Regions from separate parts of the Mesorhizobium sp. L103C119B0 genome, predicted to be linked through region 1. Evidence: predicted binding sites of a transcription regulator. Region 1 holds the regulator's gene; each other region holds the start of a gene.

What was found. Region 1 encodes LexA, which represses DNA repair genes until DNA is damaged. Its sites were predicted from a motif close to TGTTCNNNNTGTGTTCNG; they were not measured.
Region 2: the regulator LexA is predicted to act here: its motif matches at 1,557-1,574, upstream of recA (recombinase RecA).
Region 3: the regulator LexA is predicted to act here: its motif matches at 2,651-2,668, upstream of X728_RS144445 (sel1 repeat family protein).

The regions. Positions count from the first base shown of each region.
Region 1 is NZ_AYXE01000011.1:120,714-124,880, reverse strand. Features, by position in the region: gene kynU (kynureninase) at 1-338, opposite strand, end outside; gene X728_RS147515 (GntR family transcriptional regulator) at 506-1,270, shown strand; gene lexA (transcriptional repressor LexA) at 1,476-2,258, shown strand; gene X728_RS147525 (ComEC/Rec2 family competence protein) at 2,252-4,167, opposite strand, start outside.
Region 2 is NZ_AYXE01000006.1:82,901-87,067, forward strand. Features, by position in the region: partial or broken gene alaS (alanine--tRNA ligase) at 1-123, opposite strand, end outside; gene recA (recombinase RecA) at 395-1,498, opposite strand; gene X728_RS155455 (carbohydrate kinase family protein) at 1,766-2,710, shown strand; gene X728_RS155450 (pseudouridine-5'-phosphate glycosidase) at 2,781-3,698, shown strand; gene X728_RS155445 (TfoX/Sxy family protein) at 3,901-4,167, opposite strand, start outside.
Region 3 is NZ_AYXE01000014.1:206,407-210,573, reverse strand. Features, by position in the region: gene X728_RS144435 (acetyl/propionyl/methylcrotonyl-CoA carboxylase subunit alpha) at 1-694, shown strand, start outside; gene X728_RS144440 (ABC transporter substrate-binding protein) at 756-1,877, opposite strand; gene X728_RS144445 (sel1 repeat family protein) at 2,250-2,516, opposite strand; gene X728_RS144450 (DUF2147 domain-containing protein) at 2,954-3,295, shown strand; gene X728_RS1000000170495 (hypothetical protein) at 3,432-3,662, opposite strand; gene X728_RS144455 (hypothetical protein) at 3,714-3,908, shown strand.

The DNA of each region.
Region 1 (4,167 bases):
CCGAGCGCTGCGTGCAGCAGCTTGTAGATGTTGATCGAGGTTGTGTCGCAGACCACCGTCTGCCCATCAGCCGCGCCGATCAGTCGCCCGAGCTGATCTCCGAGTTCCACCGGCATGTTGAACCAGCCGGCGGTGTTCCAGGCGCGAATGAGGTCGTGCGCCCATTCCTGCGTGGCGGCCTGCTGCAGTTCGCTGAAGACGACCGCTGACGCGGCGCCCAGGGAATTGCCGTCGAGATAAATCACGCCTTGCGGCAAGACAAAGCGTTCGCGCATGGAGCGCAGCGGATCGGCGGCATCCATTGCTTCGATTGTAGCGAGATCGGGTGTCGTGCTCATGATCCGGCGCCCCTCCATGGACAAACGCGCGCGGCGGAGCCTGCCGCCCAAACATGCCGGCGATCTTGAGTGGTCGCCCTTGAACTGTCAAACATTATATATAATTCACCCATTGAAAGGCTTTGATATATAATGATCCGCCGAGCGTTTATGTCTGATGGATCACGATGCTGGATGACGAGCAGACCTCGAAGACGGAAGCGGCCTATCGCCTGCTCAGGCGCGATATTCTTGCGACCCGGCTGGCGCCTGCCGCGCCGTTGAAGCTGAGCACGCTGCGCAACACCTACGGCATCGGCTGGACGCCGTTGCGCGAGGCGCTGTCGCGGCTGGAGGCGGAACGGCTTGTGACCGCCATCAGCAACCGCGGGTTTGCGGTCGCTCCCGTCTCTCGGGCGGAGCTCGAGGATTTGGCGCGTGCGCGGCTGGTGGTCGAACTGCCCCTGCTGGTGGAATCGATCGAGGAGGGCGACCGTGAGTGGGAAGACGCGGTCGTTGCCGCCCACTATCGTCTCTCACGGTGCGGGTCTGTTCTCGACGATCCATCGGATGATGCGGTCGACGCGTGGTACGAAAAACACGATGCCTTCCATGCGGCGCTGCTCAGTGCCGCGACATCCAGCTGGCTGCTGCGCTTCAATGCGACGATTTCCGACCAATTGCATCGCCATCACCGCTTTCTGGGTCTGGCCCCGACGCTGCGCGCCGCCGCCGGCCGCACGGATGGCCACCGGAAGGCCGTGGCGGCCCTGCGCGACGCCGTGGCGATCGAACACCATACCGCCCTGATGGAAGCGGCCCTCGATCGCGACGTCGAACGTGCGAAAACTCTGATGACCGCTCACATCGGCTACACGCTGCAGGTCTATGCCCAGAGTGAACCCGGCGCGGATGCTGCGCAGCCCCGTCCGAAAAGGAAGCGGCGATCGTAGCCGACGACGCAGGGCACTTTGTCTTCGTTTCACCCCGTTGCCGGCCAACGACTACGAGCGCCGCTCGCGGTGCCGAACGTCACGCTGAACAAAACGTCAACACATTCATTAAACTTTAAAAGGTTGCGGAACACAACTGGAACAGATAGTGTTTGTTCTGGGTTTGTTTTTTCTGATTCTGGTTTCAGAACCCCTGGGGGCCGCGATGCTGACGCGCAAACAACATGAGCTTCTGATGTTCATCCATGAACGCCTGAAGGAGAGCGGAATCCCGCCGTCCTTCGATGAGATGAAGGAAGCGCTTGACCTCGCCTCCAAGTCCGGCATCCACCGCCTGATCACGGCGCTTGAGGAGCGCGGTTTCATTCGCCGGCTGCCGAACCGGGCGCGCGCGCTGGAAGTGCTGCGGCTGCCCGACTCGATCGCACCAGGCCTCAATGCGGCGAGGAAGTTTTCGCCGAGCGTCATTCAGGGCAGTCTTGGTCAAACCGGCCAAGGGCAAGGCGGCCAAGGACAAGGCGCGTTGGGCCAAGGCGGTCTCGGCCGCCAGATCAAGCCGGGCTCGCCGTCGCGTTCGATGTCGGCCGGCAATGACGATGCCGTTTCCGCGATTTCAATCCCGGTTATGGGACGCATCGCCGCCGGCGTGCCGATCGACGCCATCCAGCATCAGACCCATTCGATCTCGGTGCCGCCCGATATGATCATGGGCGGCGAACACTACGCGCTCGAGGTCAAGGGCGATTCGATGATCGAGGCCGGCATTTTCGATGGCGACACGGTCATCATCCGCAATGCCGACACAGCCAGCCCCGGCGAGATCGTGGTGGCGTTGGTCGACGATGAGGAAGCGACCCTGAAACGCTTCCGCCGCAAGGGCGCCTCGATCGCCCTGGAAGCCGCCAACCCGGCCTACGAGACCCGCATTTTTGGACCGGACAGGGTGAAGGTGCAGGGCAAGCTTGTCGGATTGATCCGGCGCTACTGAGCCGGCTTGGGTTTGTACTTTTCACGCTGGTTGTAAGGCGGCAGGCCGCGCGCTTCGCGGGAGAAGCGGCGTTGCTCGTGCCAGGGGCGATACGGCTTGTCGACGGCGAAGCGGATGGTTGGCGCTGCAGCTGCCGATTGCGGATCGAAGAAGACGGCGGCGCTGCCGTCGCGGGCCAGCTGTTTCTTCGTCACGACCAGCACCAGCGGGTTGCGGCACGGATTGTAGGCGGTGGCGTCATCGATGACGATCAGGCTCGCGAAGGCACAGGCCGGCCGCGCCGTCTTGCGGTCTTTCGCAAGCGCTACAATGGCTCCGGAAGGGTGCCGGGCGATACAGAGATCGCCGGTGCAATAGAAGGGCGAGCCGGGCGGCAGATCGAGCGGATCGAGATCGAACCGCGTATCTGTTGCCTCGAAAATCTCAGGTGGGATAATGGTTTCGGCCCGCAGCGCCCGTTTCCAATTGTCCGTGGTGAATTCGTTGGAGCGTTCGCGGTTGAGGGCGAGTTCGCCGCCACCGATCGGCATGGCCACCAGATGCGCATCCTCGGATATGAGCACGTCGGGCGTAAGCACCTGCGGCACCGTCAACAGGCCGGCCAGCGCGAAAGGCACGGCCGCCAACCTGAGCCAGGTGGTGGCCATGGTGGCGATGACGAGGGCGACCGCCACCAACAGCACCGAGCGGATGGAGATCAGCCCGACGGCGTCGACCGGCGAGCGCTCGGAAATCCAGGCCGATATAGCGATCATCGCCATCAGACCCTTGCCCATCACATAGAGGAACGGCCCGTCGGCGCCGAACGGCATCGCCAGTGCGCTGAGCACGGCAAAAGGCATGACGATCAACGAAACAATCGGCATCACGGCCAGATTGGCGATCAGGCTGAGCGGCGACACACGCTGAAAATGCCAGATGGCGAACAGCAAGGTTGCACTGCCGGCGATGATCGAGGTCATGGCGAGGCCGCCCATGGCCAGCGCGAATTTTCGCGACAGGAAGCCGACGAAGGAGCGCTTTGCCGGCGGCGTTCTCACCTTGTCGGCGCGGTAATCGGCCCAGCCGGCATAGGCGCCGACAAGGGCGGCGGTGGCGGCAAACGACATCTGGAAGCTGGGACCGACCACCTCGTGCGGCGACACCAGGATGACGGCAATGGCGGAGATCGCCAGATTGCGCATGGTGAGTGCGGCGCGATCAAACAGCACGGCGACAAGCATGACCGCCAGCATGATGAAGCTGCGCTCGGCGGCAACCACGACGCCTGAAATAACGAGATAGGCGGCGATCGAGACAAGCGCTGCCGCGGCCGCATATTTCTTCACCGGCCGGCGCGAAGAGAAAACGGGAAACAGCGCAAAGGCGCCACGCAGCAACGCCATGATGGTGCCGGCAACCAGCGCCATGTGCAGGCCGGAGATGGAGATGATGTGGTAGATGCCGGTGCGCCGCATCGCTTCGTTGACCTCGTCCGGGATGCCAGCGCGCACCCCGACAATCAACGCCGCGGCAATCTCGCCTTCGGCGCCGCCGATCTTGCCCCTGATATGGTCGGCAATGTTTTCGCGCGCGTTCTCGATTGCCGAGGAGAGCCGCGCGGCCAGCGGCGGCGGTCCCTGCGTAGCAATGGTTTTCGGATTGCCGAGAAAGAAGCCGCTGCCGCCGATACCAGTGAAATAGCTGTCGAAGGAGAAATCGTAGCTCTCCGGCCGCACCGGACCGGTCGGCGGCAACAGCCTGGCATAGCCGGTGATCAGGGAGCCGGCGGTCATATCGGCGGGAACGGTCCGCGCCGAGAGCCTGACCCGCTCCGGGGCGTAGCGCAGCTTGGGGTAAGCGGTCGAAACCACGTCAAGCGTCAGCCTGATGCGCCCGCTCTCCATCTGTTCGAGACTGACGACGCGGC
Region 2 (4,167 bases), on a different contig from region 1:
GGCATTGGTGAACATCAGCGTCGGGTCGTTGCGCGGCACCAGCGGGCTCGAGGCCACGACCTCGTGGCCCTCCTTGCGGAAATAGTCGAGGAATGTCGACCGGATCTCGTTCACGCCACTCATGACTGCTGCCTTTTCGCGAAAACCGCCGGCACGGCCGGCGGACACTGGTCTCTGCTTTTTAGAAAATCGACTTGGCCTTTTAGCGGGCACGCCCCACCCTGTCCAGAAACACGGAATTGGGCCAATCCGGCAACTGCCAAGCCGGCTTCACGCTGCCCAAAAACGAAAACCGCCGGCGCGAAGGCCGGCGGTTTGAAACGCAATACTAAAGAACTCGGTTACTTAAGCATCGGATAATAGACCGGATTTATGGCCGAACTCTGGCCGTACCCTACATGGCGCCGGATTCTTCCTCGAAGCCGTCGTCGCTTTCACCGCGCTCGGGGCCGCCATTTTCGAGAAACTTCTCGGCGATCAGCCCGGCATTCTGCCTGAGTGCCAGTTCGATCTCACGCGCCGTGTCGGGATTGTCGCGCAGGAACAGTTTGGCGTTTTCGCGACCTTGGCCGAGACGCTGCGAATTGTAGGAGAACCAGGCGCCCGACTTCTCGACCACGCCGGCCTTGACGCCGAGGTCGACCAGTTCGCCGGTCTTGGAGACGCCCTCGCCATACATGATGTCGAACTCGACCACCTTGAAGGGCGGCGCCAGCTTGTTCTTGACCACCTTGACCCGGGTCTGGTTGCCGACGACCTCGTCGCGGTCCTTGACCGAGCCGATGCGGCGGATGTCGAGGCGCACCGAAGCGTAGAATTTCAGCGCGTTGCCGCCGGTCGTGGTTTCGGGCGAACCGAACATGACGCCGATCTTCATGCGGATCTGGTTGATGAAGATGACCATGGTGTTGGAGCGCGAGATCGAGGCGGTCAGCTTGCGCAGCGCCTGGCTCATCAGACGCGCCTGGAGACCGGGCAGAGAATCGCCCATCTCGCCTTCGATTTCGGCGCGCGGCGTCAGCGCCGCCACCGAATCGACGACCAGCACGTCGATGGCGCCTGAACGCACCAGCGTGTCGCAGATTTCCAGTGCCTGCTCGCCGGTGTCCGGCTGCGAGATCAAGAGGTTTTCCAGATCGACGCCGAGCTTGCGGGCATAGACCGGATCGAGTGCGTGCTCGGCATCGACGAAGGCGCAGATACCGCCTTTCTTCTGGGCTTCGGCAACTGTGTGCAGCGCCAGTGTCGTCTTGCCCGAGCTTTCCGGCCCGTAGATCTCGACAATGCGGCCGCGCGGCAGGCCGCCGACGCCAAGCGCGATGTCGAGGCCCAGCGATCCGGTCGGCACGGTTTCGATCTCGACGACCTGCTCATTGGCGCCAAGCCGCATGATCGAGCCCTTGCCGAAGGCGCGCTCGATTTGCGACAGCGCCGCGTCCAGAGCCTTTGATTTGTCCACCGCTTTGTCCTCTACAAGCCGCAAAGAATTCTGAGCCATGATACATCACCCCTTGGTCGTCAATGAAGGCCGGACAATCCGTAATCCCTGCCCATTTTGTACTACTTTTGTTCTCGTTTGGCAAGAGGGGTCAAATTTTATCCGGATTTGTTCTTTTTTTGTCTCATGGTTTCGTTTCCGGATGTATCCACCATTGGGCCAGACGCGCCGGCTGTTTCGATCGGCCGAATCGCCGGCTTGCCTGCGAAGCTCCGCCGCACAGCCTAGCGCTTGTCTGGTTCGAATAACAAAGGTCATATCGCCGGCATGGTGAAATCAGCAAAGATACTGGCGGTGGGCGGCGCCCATATCGATCGCCGCGGCCAGGTGTCGGGCACGTACGTGCCCGCGGCGTCCAACCCCGGCACGATGCGCGAGGATGTCGGCGGCGGCGTATTCAACGCGCTGCGCAGCCTGGTGCGGCGCGGCGTCTCGGCCTCGCTTTTGTCGGTGCGCGGCGGCGATGCCTCGGCCGAGACGGTTGCGCGCGCCATCGCCGACTCCGGCATTGCCGACCTGTCGGCGGTTTTCCTCGACCGCACGACGCCGAGCTACACGGCGCTGATCGATCGCGACGGCGAGCTGATCACCGGCTTTGCCGATATGGCGCTCTACGATTTGGCGTTCCCCAAGCAGATCCGCCGCTCCAAGGTGCGCGAGGTGGTCGCCGAGGCCGATGCGGTGCTCTGCGACGCCAATCTGCCATCAACGGCGCTGGAGCGGCTGGTGGGGCTCGCCGCCGGCAAGCCGGTGTTCGCCATCGCCATTTCGCCGGCCAAGGTGGTGCGGCTGATACCGGTGCTGAAGGAACTCGCGCAGGTCTTCATGAACCGGCGCGAGGCCATGGTGCTGGCCGGCGTCGATGCCAATGCCACCGAGCGCGAGACCGTCGACGGACTGCGCTGCAGCGGCCTCACCAGTGGCGTGGTGACGGCGGGCGACGGCCCGGTGCTGGGATTCGACGAAGCCGGCGCCTTCTCTATCCTGCCGCCGGCGCCGAGAAAAGTCGCCGACGTCACCGGCGCCGGCGACGCGCTGGCCGGCGCCACCATCGCTGCCCTGCTGCGCGGCCTGGCATTGCGCCAAGCCCTCCGCGAAGGCGTTGCCGCGGCGACGCTCGCCATCGAAAGTTCGGATGCCGTGCCGGCCTTCACCGCCGCGATCTTCACCGAGGCACTGGCTCTTGTGCCCGACGCGCAGGAAATGGCATGAGGGCGGCCAATTGCCATTGCCGGAGCGCGACGTCCAAGCGGACGCGCGGATCTCCGGATCGGAGACCATCATGACACCGCAAAGCGCCCGCCCCTTCATCGACATCCACGCGCCCGTGGCCGAGGCGCTCGCCGCTGGCCGCCCGGTCGTGGCGCTGGAAAGCACCATCATCACCCATGGCATGCCTTACCCCGACAATGGCGCCATGGCCGCCAATGTCGAAAAGATCATCCTGGACAATGGCGCGGTGCCGGCGACGATCGCCGTGGTCGCCGGCCGCATCAAGATCGGACTGTCCGACGGCGAGCGCGAGTCGCTGGCCATGACCGGCGATGCCATGAAGCTGTCGCGCGCCGACCTCGGCTTTGCGGTCTCGCAAGGCCGCACCGGCGGCACCACGGTCGCCGCCACCATGATCGCCGCTGACATGGTCGGGATAAAGGTGTTCGCCACCGGCGGCATTGGCGGCGTCCACAAGGGCGCGGAAAAGAGCTTCGACATCTCGGCCGATCTCGACGAGTTGGCGCGCACGCCGGTCATCGTCGTCTCGGCCGGCGCCAAGGCGATCCTCGACATCGAAAAGACGCTTGAAGTGCTGGAGACGCGCGGCGTGCCGGTGATTGGCCATGGCTGCGAGACGATGCCGGCCTTCTGGTCGCGGCATTCGCCGTTCCGCGCGCCGCTGACCCTGCACAGACCGGAAGAGATCGCGCATTTCTACAAGACCAGGGCGGCACTTGGCCTGGTCGGCGGCATGCTGATCGCCAACCCGGTGCCGCAGGACGATGAAATTCCGGCCGACGAGATGGCCGGCTATATCGAGGCCGCGCAGAAGGCGGCGGAAGTGCAGAATGTGACCGGAAAGGCGGTGACGCCGTTCCTGTTGGGCAAAATCCTCGAACTGACCGGCGGCCGGAGCTTGAAGACCAACATCGCGCTGGTCGAGAACAATGCGCGGTTGGCGGCGAGGATTGCGACGGCGCTGTAGGATCGCCTACGTCGGCGGGACAGCACCCCCTCTGGCCTGCCGGCCATCTCCCCCGCAAGGAGGGAGATTAACAGCTTAGCCGCAGGCTCCCATTTTCAACGTTGGTGATTGGCGAAGGCCAATGTGACAACTGATCTCCCCCCTTGCGGGGGAGATGTCCGGCAGGACAGAGGGGGGTGGGAAGAAACGCGGCGGTCCCGGTTCACTTCCCCGCCCTTCGTCCCGCCTCATACGCCCGGCGCGCCCACACCCTCATCTCGTCAGGATCATCAAACGCGTCGTCGGGAATGCTCCAGTACGGCATCGCGACCAGCTTGCCGTGGCGGGTGCCGGTATAGGTCCATTGCTTGCAGCCGGCGGCTTCGAAGTCGGGCGCGCTTTGCTCGTCAGCCTTGAGCAGCAATTCGCCGCGCAGCACGATAGCGACGATGACGCCGTCGAAATAGATACCCTTGCCGCCGAACAGTTT
Region 3 (4,167 bases), on a different contig from region 1:
GTCGACCGTCAACACCGCGTTTCTCGCGGCACTTGCCGCGGACGCCGATTTTTCGGCCGGTGATGTCGATACCGGCCTGATCGGCAGGCATCAGGAAGCGCTGACCGCGGTCGCCCCGCCGCGCAGCGAGATCGTTGCCGCGGCGGCCCTTGCCGCGGCGGGCGCCGGTGCCTTGCCGCCGTCGAACGATCCGTGGTCGTCGCTTGCCGGCTATGCGCATTTCCACAGCGTTGCGCGCCGCACGCGCCTGCGCCATGGCGAGGACGATATACTGGCGCGTGTTTCAGTGCGGCCGGACGGGCGCTTCGAGGTGGCGCTGGACGCGCCCTATGACAGCGTCAATTCGCATGATCTTCGCGCCGCCCCTCGCGTTGCCCGCTGGCCAGGCCACGTCACCGTGTTCGAAGGCGCGGTCGGCTACAGTTTCCTCGTCCCGGATCCGCTGGCGCGCACCGACGAGGCGGCCGCCGCTTCCGGCAGCCTGCGCGCGCCGATGCCAGGCGTGGTCAAGCTGGTGCGCGCGGCAAAGGGCGAAAGGGTGATCAAGGGCCAGCCGCTGTTGATACTGGAAGCGATGAAGATGGAGCACACGATCGCCGCCAGCCATGACGGCGTGATCGCGGAAATCGCCACCGAGGGCGCGCAGGTCACCGACGGAACGGTGCTGGTGCGCTTCGTTGACGAGGCTGCATAGCCGAGGCTTGAACGAAAAATGGCCGGGACAAGCCCGGCCATTTCCTTGAGTACGCGGACGATTACTGCGGGATTGGCGCGTATTTGCCGTCATGCCACTGGTTGATGTCGTAGCTGGCGTTCTTCAGATCGCCCTTCTCATCAAAGGTCACGTCGCCGACCACGGTGCTGAAAGGCGTGCCGTTCTTCAGCGCTTCGGCTACCTTGACCGGATCGTCCGTTCCGGCGCGCTTGACGCCCTCTGCAAACGCCTGAACGACGGCGTAGGAGAACAGCGTAAAGCCTTCCGGCACGAAGCCGCCCGCCTTGATCTTGGCGATGGCCTCCTTGGCTTCCGGCTTGGCCTGCGGGTCCGACGGGAAGACGAACAGGGTGCCTTCACCGGCGGGGCCGGCGACCTGCCAGAATTCCGGCGAGGCGATCGAGTCCGGCATGATCAGCTGGAACTTGACGCTCTGCTCGGCCGACTGACGCAGGATAAGCCCGGCTTCCGGGTGATAGCCGCCGAAATAGACAACGTCGGCCTTGAGGTCCTTCAGCTTGGTGACGAGAGCCGAATAATCCTTCTCGCCGGCATTGATGCCTTCATAGTCGATCTCCTTGAGGCCACCGGCATTCATCGTCGCCTTCACGGCATCGGCAACGCCCTGACCGTAGGCGCTCTTGTCATGCAGGATAACGACATTCTTGCCGGCATATTTCTTGGCGATCCAGGGGCCAATGAAGGCGCCCTGCGCGTCGTCACGCGTATAGAGACGCATGATCGTCGGCCAGCCGGCCTTGGCGGCGGCATCGGTCAGCTCGGGATTTGAAGAGGCCGGGCTCATCATCAGCGCGCCGGCCTCGGCGTAGACGGCGGAAGCCGGGATGCTCGAACCTGAACAGGCATGGCCGTCAATAAACTTGACGCTGTTGGCAACGATCCGGTTGGCCACAGAAACCGCCTGCTTGGGATCGCACTGGTCGTCCTCGATGTCGAGCTTGATCATGGAGCCGTTGACACCGCCGGCGGCGTTGATCGCATCGGCGGCTGCCGTTGCGCCCTGCTTGAACTGATCGCCGATCGTGGCGAGCTGTCCGGTCATCGGGCCGACCACCGAAATGGTGATGTCATCGGCAAAGGCAACCGGCGCGCTCATCATCAGGCCAAATACGGCCGCGCTCAAAATACCCGTTTTTTTCATGGTGATAGAACTCCTCCCACACTCGCGCAGCCGCTCTGGCCGCGCTTCTTTCCGAAGGCGGGACAATTTCATCCTTCATTGGGCCTGTCTAGGCGCATCGGCGCCGCTCGATTGGGCCTCATCAACGCAAAAAGCCACGCCAGCCTGTTCCGGCCGGTCGTGGCTTTTAGCTCGTAGCAGTCCCCATGCGCCCCCGCGCCACGAAAACCTGCCCGCCGTCCCCATTGTGCACGATTGGACCGTGCCGGCCTGCCGCGTTCTTGTTCTTTCATGGTCGGCCGTCTTGTCGCGGCCTTGTCGTTTCACCGGTTCCGACCGTCTTTGCGGTCTTGATCCCGGGGCTTCCCTGTTTTCGATAATCTGCTCGCGATCTCAGTGCATCGTCATCCATTCGCGGGCTTCGCGCAGCGCCTTGGCGATCTCGACCTTGGACATTGCGGCCGACAGTTCCGAGCGCAGTTCCGCGGCGCGGACCGAGCCCTTGATGGCGGCGATGTTGAACCATTTGTGGGCGGCAACGACATCGGTCTCGCAATCGCGGCCGGTCGCATACATCATGCCCAGTTCGAAAAGAATGTCGGCCTGGGCAGTTGCCCCCATGGCGCCGAAGCCGGCTTCAAGCATTTCAAAACGTGCCATTTTAGTCCCCTGTCTGGCTCCCGAGAGCGGGCCTCTTCTGTCCCCCCGGTGTTCCCTGGGGAGCCGCTCGTTCGATGCTTCCGAGAATGAGGCCGAGCCTTGAATCCGTCGTTAAATGGCGTGCTTAATTTGGAGAAAACAAAGCTAAAACAAGAGGTAAACGCGGAAATTCGTTAAGGATACAAAGTCAGCAATCCCGCCGTTTCTCGACCGATTTGACGAAAATTTGCAAGGCGCCGATCAACACTCTGCTAACCACGCGAACCAAAGCCAACGCCTCGATCGTTTCATTTCCACGGGCTGCACTCTCCCGACCCTGCATGAAAATTGCGAAACCTTCCGTCGCGGCACGCTTTTGTTTTGCCGGGAGCTGGATTAGCTTACGTTTGCGTAAGGGGCAGAGAGGCGGCTGCCCATCTAAACCAGGGAGGACAGATATGTTTCGCAAAGTGAGCTTGGCCCTGGCGGCCGCCGTGATGATGGCTGGTGCGGCTTGGGCCGATCCGATCGAAGGCAATTGGAAGACACAAGCCGGCGACACAGCAGTTATCGGCGGCAGCGGTTCATTCTCCATCACCCTGAAGACCGGCAAATATGCCGGGAAGACCATCGGTTCGCTCAAGGCGGCCGGGGCCAACAAATATGCCGGCAACATCACCGATCCGGCAAACGACAAGACCTATTCGGGCAAGGCAACACTGTCGGGCACCTCGCTCAAAATGAGCGGCTGCGTGCTCGGCGGGCTGATCTGCAAGAGCCAGACCTGGCACAAGCTCTGATCTTGCTGCTTTGAGTTGACCAACGGGGCCTTCACAGGCCCCGTTTTCTTTTGCAGGACGGTCCGCGCCATAGCGACGACCGTGCCGTTTGCGGCGGCGCAAACCCGAACCGACGCTCTCTCTAAGACCTCGTCAATCACTTTGAACCGCAGATGAACGTCGGCATCAGCGCCGGTTCAGTCGCATCAGGGCATTTTGATGGCGTGTTCAAGGAGACACTACGCAAATGCTCGCTCGCCGCTTCACCATCGTCTGCCTGTTGATGAGCCTGTTCGGGATGCTCTTCGCCATCCTCGTGGCCGAATCCGGCCGTCCGGCCCGTTCCTGGGATGCAGCCAGTTCCTGCCAATTCGATTGCATGAACCATTTTCGCCCCTGAGACGACAAAGACATAGATCCAAACAGAAAAGCAAAAGCCATGAACCGCATCGCCATCAACGCCCTCCAGACCCTTCGGCTCCTGCCGCGGGCGGCGCTCGTTCTGGTCGTGCTGTCGGCGCCGGTCCTGGCCATGCCGATGATGCGGGCCAATGCCGACACGACGATCGACGCGCCGGCGACGAAGAAGCATGGCGTCGGCTTTGTCTTGCTGGTCAGTCTGCAGCGCGGCTAAGGTGTGCCGGTATTAAGGTGATGCCGGCCTGCAAGTGGCGGCCTTGGTGCCCACATGCTTCGAGTACGCTCCGCTCCGGTTCTCGAAGCCAACCAGTTTGGTCGCTTCGCGCCCGTCCTCGACTCCGGCTCAGCCTTACCTGAATCTCAGCACACCTTGGGCGTGGAGGAATAAATCGACCACTTGGCGGCCACCCTCCCCTCCCAAGTGCGGCCTCAAGTCTCTATATTGAGCCATGGAAAAGCGAATCTACCCACGA